Methylotuvimicrobium sp. KM2: one gene and its partner. The protein of the gene in region 1 interacts with the protein of each later gene in a pairwise test. Links are inferred from orthologs where the notes say so. Each region holds a gene or a part of one and is shown in the gene's direction. Other genes may lie near its edges.

Region 1 (8,006 bases):
AGGCCGAACGCCCCGCTCGAATCCGGCTACTTATACCGGAATTTTTACGCCCATCCGGGAATTATTCGCGGCAACGCCCGAAGCCCGATCACGCGGTTACACCCCGGGGCGCTTCAGTTTCAACGTCAAAGGCGGCCGTTGCGAGGCCTGCAAAGGCGATGGAGTCATCAAAGTCGAAATGCATTTCTTGCCGGATATTTTCGTACATTGCGACGTCTGCGGCGGTAAACGTTATAATCGTGAAACGCTGGAAATTCGCTACAAAGGCAAAGCAATCAACGAAGTATTGGACATGACCGTAGAGGACGCCGCGCAATTTTTCAGCGCCGTCCCGGTGTTATCCAAAAAACTCCATACTTTGACCGAAGTGGGATTGAATTACATCACGCTCGGACAAAATGCAGTCACGCTTTCCGGCGGCGAAGCGCAGCGCGTCAAGCTCGCTAAGGAACTGTCGAAACGCGATACCGGCAAAACACTCTATATTCTCGACGAGCCCACAACCGGCCTGCATTTCCACGATATCAAACAATTATTGCGCGTTTTGCATACACTACGCGATCACGGCAATACCGTGATTGTCATCGAGCATAACCTGGACGTGATCAAAACGGCAGATTGGATTATTGATATGGGGCCGGAAGGCGGCGACGGAGGCGGCACATTGGTCGCTGAAGGCACACCTCAACAACTGAGTGAAAACAACGCCTCGCATACCGGGCATTATTTAAAACGATTTTTTAGCTGATTTGGCGAATTGACTCGATTTTTTAACGCGGCTCAATCTTATTCGCTATCTTCATATCTTTCTAGATAAATATTACGAAATAAGTATTGAAAACAAAAAAGGCCGGAAAGAACGCTCTTTCCGGCCTTTTTTACATTGCAAAAGCGTTATACTTTTTCCGATTCGGCTATCGCGTTGAACGCATCGATTTTACCTTTGCCGGTGTTGACCAATTCGACTCCGGTATCGATGACCATTTTGACAAGACCAGGAATTCGATAGACTCTCAAACCTAAATAAGCCACTATAGGAATCGCAATAAAAGCCGCAATAAATCCGTTTAAACCGAACAAGGTCAACAACTTGATCAATAGCACGGCGGCATCCAGCGGCAATAAAACCATCGCTCCGAAATAAATCAATACCATAAATGTAAACAGAACGAATACGACGAACTGGAGAAGTCTAACTAATGCGACATTAATATTTTTCATTGTAATTTTAATTTCCCGACAATACTAAGAAGCCTCGAAGGCCGCAACATGTTCGGCCCTTTAATCGTGAAAGGGCAAGCCTTTAAAAGGCGCTTATTATACAGAAATGCGTTCCAATTTCATTTTTTATTGCTCAGGCTCGTTACGCAGGAAAAACCGATATAAAACCGCCCCTGCAATAAAACCACCTAAATGCGCCCACCAAGCCACATCAACCATCACGCCATCAAACATCACCGAAGTCGTGGCTTTTTGCAATTGAAGAATGATCCAAAACCCCAAAAAAGCTATCGCCGGCACATGAAAAACCAATGGAAAAAATAAGATCGGTATAAAAACAATGACGCGCTCAAACGGATATAGAAAAAAATAAGCCCCCAATACGCCGGCGATGGCTCCCGATGCGCCAACGACCGGTATCGTTAAATAGGGATCGAAATAAAACTGCAAGGCCTGAGCCGATAATCCGCAAATTACATAAAAAACCAAAAAGCGCCCCCTGCCCATCAGGTCTTCGACATTATCGGCAAAAATCCACATGAACAACATGTTAGTAACTAAATGCAACCAACCTCCATGCAAAAAAAGACTGGTCAAAAACGATAAATAATAATCGGGGGGCAAGCCGAAATGAGCCGCCCAAGCGGGACTTGAATAACGCAACGGCACCATGCCGAATAGATAAGTCAAACGGTGTTTCAATTGATCGGGAATAATTTCCATCGCGATAAAGATCACGATACATAAAACCATTAAACTCCAAGAAACAATCGGCCTTGAATAACACGGAGCGGTATCTCTAATTGGAATCATGATCTTTCCGTTTGTAGACAGCTTTTCTAAAATTTAAAAAAATATCGGCCATGCCGAGAAAAGCCATGCCGACGATCGCATATTGCGGCATAACAAACAATAATAAATACGGCGGCAGTAAATAATTTTTGCTGCGCTCGGAAACGTCAACCGTACAATGTAAAACCGCCATACCGTGGAAGAAAAACGGCATCGTAAAAACCAATAACAAATCATAAAGCAAGGCTTCGCTGAATAGCGCTGTCACGATCAACACAACACCCAAAACACCCAATGCATAAATGGGATATCTAACTCGGTAAAATTCCTCGGCGAATCCTCCTGGGTTGTATAAAGCCGCCTGCATCCAACGTCCGATCAACAACGATGAAGTCACTGCGAAACCGAACATCATCGCCACCAATCCATTCATCAACCGTAAAGTACCATCGGCCTCGAAACCTTGATAAGTAGCGCCTTTAACGCCTTCAACAGCCTTTTCCAACCAATTAGCCCACCATTGCGCGGCATCGCCTGATACGACCTGTATCGAAACCGCCAAGAGGGCCGCAAACACCGCCGCGACCATTATCGCCAAACTTTGCGATTGGGTAACACGCAATACTTTCGCCGAAGCCGCCAACGGCAACAACAAAAACAAAACTACCGGAGTCTCGAGGCCCGGTCTGCTTTCGACAAAAAGACTACTAACATAAACAACCAAAGCCGTTCCGATCAAAACAATCAACCAGTAGCTATCGGAACGCGACAATACGCATAATGCGATGATGCCGCAACAAAATAGCGCCAACGGCAAAACAAATTGAGATAAAGCACCCAACACGCAAGCAGCGGCCAAGGCCTGATAAGGTCCCTGCATTACAAAATTTGCTAAAGCCCTCATAAATAACAATCCTCCTTAAAACCCAATCTTAAAAATAAAACCGGCGCATTAAATTTGATATTCCGTGCCCGGCGACTTTGCTGCCTAGCATATCAGCATGCTGAAAAAGATAAAATCAATGACTATGTTCGCGTTAATAGTTGATACCTATTTGAACTCAAAGTCAGCAGAAACCAAAGGATATAGCTCTAAATAACTTGCTTTTTTTAATATTGAGCGGATTCTTGAAAGGAGGGAAATTATTTATGGCCAAATCCTAACGCGAAAATAGCCAAATCAATGATGCTTCATACAGATCTCAACGACACTACTCCCTTTTGATTGAAAAACCGTCTAAGAATAAAAAGGCATGGGATATGTCTATCGAGGACCGCCGTGAACCCGTCCATGGGGGCTTGACGGCAGCGATCCCTGCTGCCAACATCCTCGCTAGCCACACCCCATACCTTTACAAAGTTAGCTAATTTTTGAGTATAAAGGGAGTAGAACTTTTATTCGAAGTTGCTTATATTTTAAACAAAACGTAACATTGTCGGATTTATCTTTACGGCGCTTCTGCTAAATCGGAAAACCGCCGGCTCAGCCAACTCATTCAAGGTTTTATGGAAACACAACCGGGGCCAACGCCCTCTTTAACATTCGGCCAATTCGAGCTTGATTCACGCATCCAACAAGCCACGGAAGCCATGGGTTTCGATCGCCCAACCGAAGTACAAGCTGCCGTCATACCTTTGGCCACCAAATCCAAAGATCTTTGGGTTTGTGCAAAAACCGGAAGCGGTAAAACCGCAGCTTTTCTAATACCCGCTTTACAGTATCTGCTGCAAAATTGCCCCGAAGACAACGCGGCAAAAGTCTTGATACTCGCGCCTACAAGGGAACTGGCCAAACAAACATATAAACAATGCCGACAGTTGGCCGAATTCACTCCGATCAAGTCCGGCATGATTATCGGCGGCGAAGACTTCAAGAAACAATCCGCTTTATTTGCGAAAAGTACCGCCATCATCATCGCAACTCCAGGACGCCTAATCGAAGTCATCGAGGAAGGCTCCGCCGATTTCAACCGACTCGACCTACTCATTCTCGATGAAGCCGACCGTATGCTCGACATGGGCTTCAAAAACGATTTACTGAAAATCGCAAGCGTTTGCAAGCCGGAACGCCAAACCCTGTTATTTTCCGCGACACTTAATCCGACGATCAAAGGCATTGCTCTCACACTTCTTAAAGAGCCGGAAAAAGTCTATCTCGATGGCATACACGCAGAACATGAAGATATCGAACAGCAAATGTTGCTGGCCGACGATTTCGAACATAAGAAAAAATTATTGATCTGGCTGCTAAGCCACGAAACATATCAAAAAGCCTTGGTCTTCACCAACACCAAAGTCCATACCGATCAATTGCGCGGTCCATTGAGAGGGCAAAAATTGCGCGTGGGCTCGCTGCATGGAGACATGGACCAAAGCGAACGCAACAAGACCATGGGGTTTTTCCGAGATGGAACCATCGATATATTGGTCGCGACCGACGTTGCCGCCCGCGGTCTCGATATCGAAGGAGTGGACCTGGTCATTAATTTCGACTTAGCCCGTAACGGTAATGACTATCTGCACAGAATCGGCCGCACCGGACGAGCCGGTCGACCGGGACTTGCAATCGCATTGATCAACTCTTCCGAATGGAACGTCTTGGCGGGTATCGAACGCTATCTACAACAGCGACTGACCCAGCGCACGATCAAGGAGTTGGAAGGTCGCTATAAAGGACCCAAAAAGCTCAAAGCCTCGGGAAAAGCGGCCAGTAGTAAAAACAAAAAAGCGGAACCGAAGAAGAAAGCGTCCAAAATCAAAGATCGCCATCGTGACCGCAAAAAAATCGGTAAAAGACGCATGCCAAGCGAACTGAAAACCAACGGTTAATCCTAAATACGGCTGTTTAACCATGAAGGGCATGAAGTTAATGAAGGAAAGAGTATTGAGCGCTTTATGAACCGTCCAAATATCACGAATGAACTCAATAGATAAATTCAATGTAGTTATACAGCGCTTTCAAAACCAGTTAATGACTAAAAAAATCAAACCGATGGTGGGATTGGAGTGCACTGGTAATATTGATGACACAGGCTGTTAATGGCTGGGCACTCAATTAAGGCGATTTCCGGCGAAAAACATACCCCACTAACTGGTCTTTTTGTCCATCTACTGCAAACCGGAAAGGGTTACATAGCGCAAATATGCGCCCCTTTCCGGTTTTTGTAGCTGAACAAAAATCCTGCGTTATTTGGGTATGTTTATTCTTGTCAATCGCCTAAGGATTTGGCCGTAAATAACTTCCCTATTTTAAGGAGGGTTCGGTTGCTCGATTGGCAGGTGTCGGCGGCAGGGAAAGCCGCCGTCAAGCCTACATGGACGTATTCACGGCGTCCTGCCAAGCGAGTGACCGAACCCTCAACAAGGCTCATAGTTCCAGGACGTTATTTATCACGAAATCCTAAATTGAAAACATTGTATCTTCAAGTCCTTCATGCTCTTCATGGTAAGATGCTTTTTCTAGGTTAATCTCAAACTTTCAATCGTTCGACAACTCGCCCATTCTGCAAATGTTCCTCGATAATCTCATCGATATCGGCTTGATTTTCATAACGATACCAAATTGCATCGGGATAGACGACCATTACCGGCCCTTCCTTGCAACGATCCAGACAACCGGCATTGTTGATGCGACATTTACCGGGCCCGCTCATTTTAAGCTTTTTCAATTGCGTTTTCGCATAATCTCGAAAAAACTGGGCCTCATGATCCTGACAGCAGGCCGCGCCGTTCTCGCGCTGATTGGTACAGAAAAAAACATGGTGTTTAAAGTAACTCATCGCAGTATTTTAAAATTTCGTAAGATTTCTATTTCTGGTTCCCACGGTCCTCCGTGGGAACCCATACTTTGGCTTCCGAGGCGAGATTATGCATTCCCACGCTGAAACCGTGGGAACGAGGAATATTTGGCAAATAATTACTTCAATCGCCATCTGCAGTGCCGTCATCGACAAAATCCCGGCTATCGACATCTTGAGAATCGGACCTAGTTTCAGGATACAATTCTTGGATGGCGCCATCAGCCCCTATCAATACTGAACTTGCCAAGCCCCGAAATATGCCGTGCTCGATAACGCCCGGCATGGCGTTAAGCGCATCGTCGAGATCAACGGTATCAATCGTGGCATCGAATACGGTATCGAGTACCAAGCTTCCGTAAGAAGTCACCACCAATCCGTCACCGTTTGCAGTACGTCGTAATGCCGGCCTGCCGCCTAGTTTTACCAAACTTTCTTTAACCATTCGCCAGGCAAACGGCATTACCTCGATTGGGATCGGAAAACGTTCGCCGATACGCCCGACCAGCTTGCTTTTATCGATCAGAACGACGAATCGGTCGGCCGCCTTCGCCAACAATTTTTCTCGCACCAAATCGTAGCCCCGTCCTTTAAGCAGCGTCTTATCGAAGGTAACTTCATCGGCGCCATCGACATAGAGATCGATTCGCTCGGTTTGTTCGATCGACTGCAGAGGCAAACCCAATTCACGAGCCTTAATCGCGCTGACAACCGAACTGGCGATCACGATCACTTTTAAACCTTCATCTTTATGGAGGCGAGACAACTCTTTAATAAAACAGTCTGCCGTGGAACCGGTCCCGAGTCCGACCCGCATCCCGTCTTTAACAAGCTTTGCGGCATGGACTGCCACCAATTCTTTATCATTCATTGCGACTCCCAGAAATACTTCTTTCGTAAATCAAGTTTCGATATAAGTAAAGAAGCGATAACAACAAACTATTGACCACCCGCCATCAACTTATAAGCCACCCCTCCGATAACTACCAGTGCAACCAAAGCCCAGCCCAGACTATCCATATATTCGCGTAGTTTCGCTTCGAGTTTTTCGCCACCTGCCGCGATTAGCAACGACACCAAAAAAAACCGCGCACCGCGCCCGACTGTCGATGCCAAAACAAACGGTAAAAACACCATACTCATCACGCCGGCCGCAATCGTGAATACTTTGTAAGGTATCGGCGAAAAACCGGCCACCAAGACTGCCCAGAACCCCCAATTGGTAAACCATTGTCGGGCCAATAGAAAGCCCTCCCAATAATGCGTGGTTTTTAACCAAGGCTCAAGCTGGTCGAACATAAAAAAACCGATCGCATAACCAAAGATGCCTCCCAAGACCGAAAATACCGTGGTCCATAGCGCAAATTGGAAAGCGTATTGAGGACGACCGAGCGCCATCGGCGCCAACATGACATCGGGCGGAATCGGAAAAAAAGACGATTCTGCAAAGCTCAAAGCGCAAAGATACTTCAAGGCATGCCGATGCCGGGACCACGATAGCGTCTTATCGTATAGCGCTTGAAACATGCTTATTCCCTGCCCGACAAAAACGGCACGAAATTGACCGACTCCAGGATTTCGACTTCGAATCCTGATGCGTTTCGCGTAACCCGTTGTAACTCCTGTCCGCCGGCATGACCGATCGGAATCACCATCACGCCGCCGACAGCCAGTTGCCGTAGCAGCATTTCGGGAATTTCGGGCGGAGCCGCCGTTACCAAAATCCCATCGTAAGGAGCATGTTCCGGCCATCCCCAGCCGCCATCGCTGTGCAAATAGCTGATGTTTTTATGTTTCAAACTCCATACCAAATTTTTGGCTTTCTTCTGCAACGGCTGAATCCGTTCGACTGTATAAACATAATCAACCAATTGCGACAACACCGCCGTCTGATAACCGCAACCGGTACCGATTTCCAGGACCTTGGCAAGCGGGCCTGATGCCAGAAGCAATTCGGTCATTTTAGCGACAATATAAGGCTGAGATATCGTCTGGTTATAACCGATCGGCAAAGCGGTATCTTCGTAGGCTCGACTAGCGAGTGCTTCATCGACGAACAAATGACGCGGCGTATTACGCATCGCATCGAGAATTTTATGATTGGTGATCCCCTGTTCCTTCAAACGCCCCACCATGCGCTCCCGAGTTCGCATGGAAGTCATGCCTATTCCTTTTACATTAAGCATCATCATTATT
Region 2 (5,476 bases), 2.3 Mb from region 1 along the record:
ATTTAAGAAGACTGATTATGAATAATAAAACGATAGATTTTTTGGGAAAGCGTCAGTGGATCTATATTATTTCCGCGTTGCTGCTGCTGGTTTCGATCGGGTCGCTGGCGATTCAAGGTTTAAAGATGGGTATCGACTTTACCGGCGGTACGCTAGTAGAGGTCGCTTATCAAGATGCGGCCGATTTGACGGTGATGCGCGCGGCGCTTGCCGATGAAGGGTTTGGAGACGCAATGGTGCAGCATTTCGGTAGCGCCAGGGATGTCTTGATTCGCTTGAAGCCCGATGAGACTGTGTCTAGTGCCGAGCTCAGCGCGCGGGTCGTTGCTGCGATCAATAAAAAAACGGCGGAACCGGCCGAATTGCGCCGTGTCGAATTCGTCGGGCCGCAAGTCGGCGATGAATTGGCGGAAGACGGCGGTTTGGCGATGCTGTATTCGATGTTCGGGGTGTTGATTTATATCGCGTGGCGTTTCGAATATAAATTTGCGTTGGGCTCGGTTGCGGCCTTGATTCACGATGTCATTATAACGCTTGGCTTTTTTTCGCTGTTCGGGCTTGAATTCGACTTGACGGTATTGGCTGCCGTTTTAGCGGTCATCGGTTATTCGCTAAACGATACGATCGTCGTATTCGATCGAATTCGCGACAATTTTAGGATTTTAAGGCAAGTCGGTTCCGAGGAGGTTATGAATACTTCCTTGAATGAAACCTTGAGCCGTACTCTGATGACCTCGTTCACGACGATTTTAGTGTTGATCGCATTGGCTGTGCTCGGCGGCGAAATTATTCATAATTTTTCAGTGGCTTTGTTGGTCGGTATTTTGATAGGGACTTATTCTTCTATCTATGTTGCGAGTCCAATCGTGCTGGCGTTAGGAATTACGCAAAAAGATTTGATGGTGCCGGTCAAGGAAGGTACCGATGTGGATGATTTGCCTTAGCATTGTTAGCAGTTAACAGTGAATAGTGAATAGGTCCGGGTTTGTCTCGTTCCCAAGCTCCCGCTTGGGAACGCCTACCTTCAAGCTCTGCTTGACGAAGCTCGTAGGATGCGACCTGTTTCTGGTTCCCACGGTCCTCCGTGGGAACCCATACCTTGTCAGCCGAGGCAAGATCGGTATGCATTCACACGCTGGAGCGTGGGAACGATAGAATGATTATCAATCGGATGTAATTCGTTAGTTTAATTTTTTTTAATACAATTTGGAGTTATTTAAGAATGGCAATAGAACGTACTTTTTCAATCATTAAGCCTGATGCGGTCGCGAAAAACGTCATCGGTGAAATTTACAGCCGCTTTGAAAAAAACGGTTTGCAAATCATTGCAGCGAAAATGCTGCACATGACCCGCGAGCAGGCTGAAGGTTTTTATGCCGTTCATAAAGAACGTCCTTTCTTCAAGGATTTGGTCGATTTTATGATTACGGGTCCTGTCATGATGCAGGTTTTGGAAGGCGAAGATGCGATTGCAAAAAACCGCGATTTAATGGGCGCGACCAATCCTAAAGAAGCGGCGCCCGGAACGATTCGTGCCGATTTCGCCGACAGCATCGACGCCAATGCCGTACACGGTTCCGATGCGCCTGAAACCGCTCAGCAAGAAATCGCTTTCTTTTTTACAGAAAATGAACTTTGCCCTCGCACCCGCTAAGCTGAATAGAATCAATTTGCTCGATTTCGATAGAAAGGGCCTAGAAGCCTTTTTTGTCGAGATCGGCGAAAAGCCTTTTCGCGCGACACAGTTGCTCAAATGGGTTTACCAGGAAGGCGTCGAGGATTTTTCGCAAATGAGCAATCTGAGTAAGGCCTTGCGCACGCAATTGGCCGAACAATGCTCGCTCGATACGCCCGAAATCGTGCTCGAACAAATCGCGTCGGACGGCACGCGTAAATGGGTGTTGGAGACTTCTTGCGGAAATCGTATCGAAACGGTTTTTATTCCCGAAGAGGGGCGGGGTACTTTGTGCGTATCGTCGCAAATCGGCTGCGCATTGGCGTGCACCTTTTGTTCGACTGCCCAGCAAGGGTTTAATAGAAACCTGACGACGGGCGAGATTATCGGTCAGTTGTTCGCTGCGCAAAAGCGCTTGGGTTCGGCGCAAAAAATCACCAACGTCGTGATGATGGGCATGGGCGAGCCCTTGCTTAATTTCGACAATGTCGTGGCGGCAATGAATCTGATGATGGATGATTTTGCCTATGGTCTGTCGAAGCGACGCGTCACGATCAGCACTTCCGGGATAGTACCGGCGATGTATCGCTTGACCGAAGTGTGCGACGTCAGCCTTGCTGTTTCCTTGCATGCCGTGACCGACGAACTGCGCGACGAGTTGGTGCCGATCAATAAAAAATATCCGTTGAAAGAATTGCTGGCCGCCTGCCGGGATAATGTCAAGCGGTCTCCGCGTCGAAGAATTACTTTCGAATATGTCATGCTGGAGGGCGTCAACGATTCGGTGCAAGATGCCAAGGCGATGGTCAAACTACTGAAAACCGTACCGTCGAAAATTAATTTAATCCCGTTCAACCCTTTTCCGAATTCACCCTATCGTTGTTCGAGCAGCGCAACCATCGATCGATTTCGCGCCGTTTTGCATGATGCCGGCATGGTCACGACGATTCGAAAAACACGAGGCGACGATATCGATGCCGCTTGCGGTCAATTGGTCGGAAAGGTCCAGGATAAAAGTCGCCGGCATTTAAAGCTTAAAGTAACGGACTCGCAACGTGCCGCATAAGATAGCTGTATTTTGTCGCTCTGTTTCGCTAGCAAGTTTGCTGGTTCTGCTATCGGCTTGTTCTCTCTTCGGTAGTTCCGGTAGCAGCAATGTGGAAGCGGCCGACACCCAGCTTCAATTAGGTGTCCGTTACATGGGCATGAATAAGCTTGCGATTGCCAAGGAGCATTTGGAAAGATCCGTCGATCTCAATTCGAAAAACGTCGAGGCACGAAATGCGCTGGCTTACTTGTACGAAAAACTCAATGATTTCGAGGCGGCAGAGGATAGCTACGAAAAAGCATTGGGATTGAATTCCGAGGACTTCAGCGTGTTGAACAATTACGGCCGCTTTCTTTGCGAACGTGGCGAGTATCAGGAGGGCATGGAGCTCTTGGAGCAGGCCGTTGCAAATCCATTGAACAACAGGCAGTGGTTGGCGGCTACAAATGCCGGTCGTTGCGCATTGATGCAGGATAATTCCGCCATCGCCGAGGCTTACTTGCGGCAGGCTTTGCAAGTTCAGCCGTCTTATGCGCCGGCGTTGCTGGCAATGCAGAAGTTGAGCTATCAAAAAGGTGATTATTGGGCTGCAAAAGGTTTTTACGAGCGCTATGTCAGCGTTTCTAAGCAAACGGCCGAATCGCTTTGGTATGCTTATCAAACCGAGCGGGCGCTCGGTAACCAAAACGCCGCCGAACAATACAAAAAACAATTGTTGGAATCATTTCCGTTAGCGGAAGAGACCAAACGGATTTATTCCGCTCAAGACAAACTGAAACATGGCAAATAACATTCAGGCTATCCGCGGAATGCATGACATTCTGCCGGATCAATCGCCGCTTTGGCAATATGCCGAGTATATCATTGGAGAAGTGCTTGGCGCCTACGGATACAGTGAAATCAGGTTGCCGATCGTCGAGAAAACCGAACTTTTCAAGCGCTCGATTGGCGAAGTCACCGATATCGTAGAAAAAGAAATGTACACCTTCGACGATCGCAACGGCGATTCTTTGACGTTGCGCCCGGAAGGAACTGCGGGTTGTTTGAGGGCTTCGCTCGAGCATGGCCTGTTACACAATCAGGTTCACCGGTTATGGTATTACGGACCGATGTTTCGGCACGAACGTCCGCAGAAAGGCCGTTACCGTCAGTTTTACCAATTGGGCGTCGAAGCTTACGGTATGTCGGGGCCCGATATCGATGTCGAATTAATTCTACTGAGCCATCGTTTTTGGCAGCGCTTAGGGATTGCCGATAAAGTCGAGTTGCAGCTCAATACGCTCGGTACCATCGAAGAAAGGCTGGTTTACCGCGAGAAGTTGGTCGATTATTTCAGCGAGCATCTTGAATTGCTCGACGAAGATAGTCGTCGGCGTTTACACACGAATCCGCTACGGATTCTTGACAGTAAGAATGAAGGGATGCGCGAGTTGATCGCTAATGCGCCTGAACTAAGCGACTTTTTGGGCAGCGATAGTCAAGCGCATTTCAAGTCGTTAACCGAGACTTTGAAGGTATTGGGTATCGAGTTTGTATTAAATACGCGTTTGGTAAGAGGTCTCGATTATTACAGTAAAACCGTTTTTGAATGGGTAACCGCCGAATTAGGTGCGCAAGGCACGATCTGCGCCGGCGGGCGTTATGACGGTTTGATCGAGCAACTGGGCGGAAAAGCCAATCATGCGGTCGGTTTCGCGATGGGCATGGAGCGTATTTTGGCTTTGATGGAAACTTTGCCGAATTTGCCGATCAAGCCGGTAGTCGACGTTTATATGATTCGAGTCGGCGAACAAGCAGAGCGAATTAGTATGGAATGGGCCGAGACTATTCGCAATGAGTTGCCCGGATTAAGACTGCAGCTTAATTGCGGCGGCGGCAGTTTTAAAAGTCAATTCAAGAAAGCCGATAAAAGCGGCGCCGAATATGCTTTGATCGTTGGTGACGATGAAGCGATACGAGGCGAAGTGGGTATTAAAGCGCTGCGTCAGAATCAGGATCAGCAAAATCTGCTGCTGCAGCAAGCTTTGGAATTTTTAAAAAGTCGTTTTTGAGTTGTTGGCAAGGCAAGGCAGGAATTGAAGTCCGAGAACACAAAGTTTACGTATCGGGTCTGTTGTCTCGCTCCCAAGCTCCAGCTCTCGCCGTTATACACAAGTATCGGTAAACTTGCTAAACAGAGAGCATCGTATTCCTGGAAACGGTGCTATTTGATAAATCTGCGGATATTGAACATCAGTGGCTTTCCCTCACCTAGCGTTAGGTGAGGGACGACGAAGGCGTCGCTCCCCCCCACAAGGGAGCGGATGCTCTGTGGGAGCGATCCCCTGATCGCGATCTCGAGGTCGAAAGTGTTAAGTAACAATAAATGGTATCGAAGACTCATTAGCTAAGATTGCAAAACGGTAATTTTTGACTTATGTATAACGATGAGAGATCCAGCTTGGGAGCGAGTGATCACTAAATTTTTAGCAAAAGCACGATAGAGTATTTATGGCAATTTACGAAACAGAAGAAGAACAAGTCGAAGCCCTTAAGCGTTGGTGGAAAGAAAATGGGCGCTCTACGATTACCGGCGTGATTGTCGGTATTGTGATTATCGTCGGCTGGAATATTTGGCAGGATTATAAGCAAAACCAGGCTTTACAAGCATCGGCTTTGTATGCGCAATTATTGAATGCGCAAAACGAAGGTAATTTGGAGTCCGCCCAAAAAATCGCCGAACGGATACAGGACCAATTCGGTGGTACTGCTTA

The links.
Region 2: the proteins of WJM45_RS12010 (region 1) and rlmN interact in binary tests that used the Escherichia coli proteins (3 or more experiments, as listed by UniProt). The link is inferred for Methylotuvimicrobium sp. KM2 from one-to-one orthologs.

The regions. Positions count from the first base shown.
Region 1 is NZ_CP150634.1:2,854,577-2,862,582, forward strand. Bases 2,742-5,680 are described here. They hold WJM45_RS12010 (DEAD/DEAH box helicase), read left to right. Parts: upstream 2,742-3,519; coding sequence 3,520-4,842; downstream 4,843-5,680. Other genes in these bases: WJM45_RS12005 (hypothetical protein), read right to left, coding at 2,742-2,917; WJM45_RS12015 ((2Fe-2S) ferredoxin domain-containing protein), read right to left, coding at 5,484-5,680. Also shown: excinuclease ABC subunit UvrA, read left to right, coding at 1-748; WJM45_RS11995 (hypothetical protein), read right to left, coding at 895-1,221; WJM45_RS12000 (rhomboid family intramembrane serine protease), read right to left, coding at 1,348-2,034; more of WJM45_RS12005, read right to left, coding at 2,021-2,741; more of WJM45_RS12015, read right to left, coding at 5,681-5,792; ribose-5-phosphate isomerase RpiA, read right to left, coding at 5,935-6,681; WJM45_RS12025 (YqaA family protein), read right to left, coding at 6,750-7,337; WJM45_RS12030 (protein-L-isoaspartate(D-aspartate) O-methyltransferase), read right to left, coding at 7,340-7,999. UniProt on the Escherichia coli protein: DEAD-box RNA helicase involved in the assembly of the 50S ribosomal subunit at low temperature. Exhibits RNA-stimulated ATP hydrolysis and RNA unwinding activity. Acts before DeaD.
Region 2 is NZ_CP150634.1:574,442-579,917, forward strand. The notes cover bases 764-3,684. They hold rlmN (23S rRNA (adenine(2503)-C(2))-methyltransferase RlmN), read left to right. Parts: upstream 764-1,628; coding sequence 1,629-2,741; downstream 2,742-3,684. Other genes in these bases: secF (protein translocase subunit SecF), read left to right, coding at 764-944; ndk (nucleoside-diphosphate kinase), read left to right, coding at 1,223-1,654; pilW (type IV pilus biogenesis/stability protein PilW), read left to right, coding at 2,731-3,513; hisS (histidine--tRNA ligase), read left to right, coding at 3,503-3,684. Also shown: more of secF, read left to right, coding at 18-763; more of hisS, read left to right, coding at 3,685-4,774; WJM45_RS02545 (tetratricopeptide repeat protein), read left to right, coding at 5,214-5,476.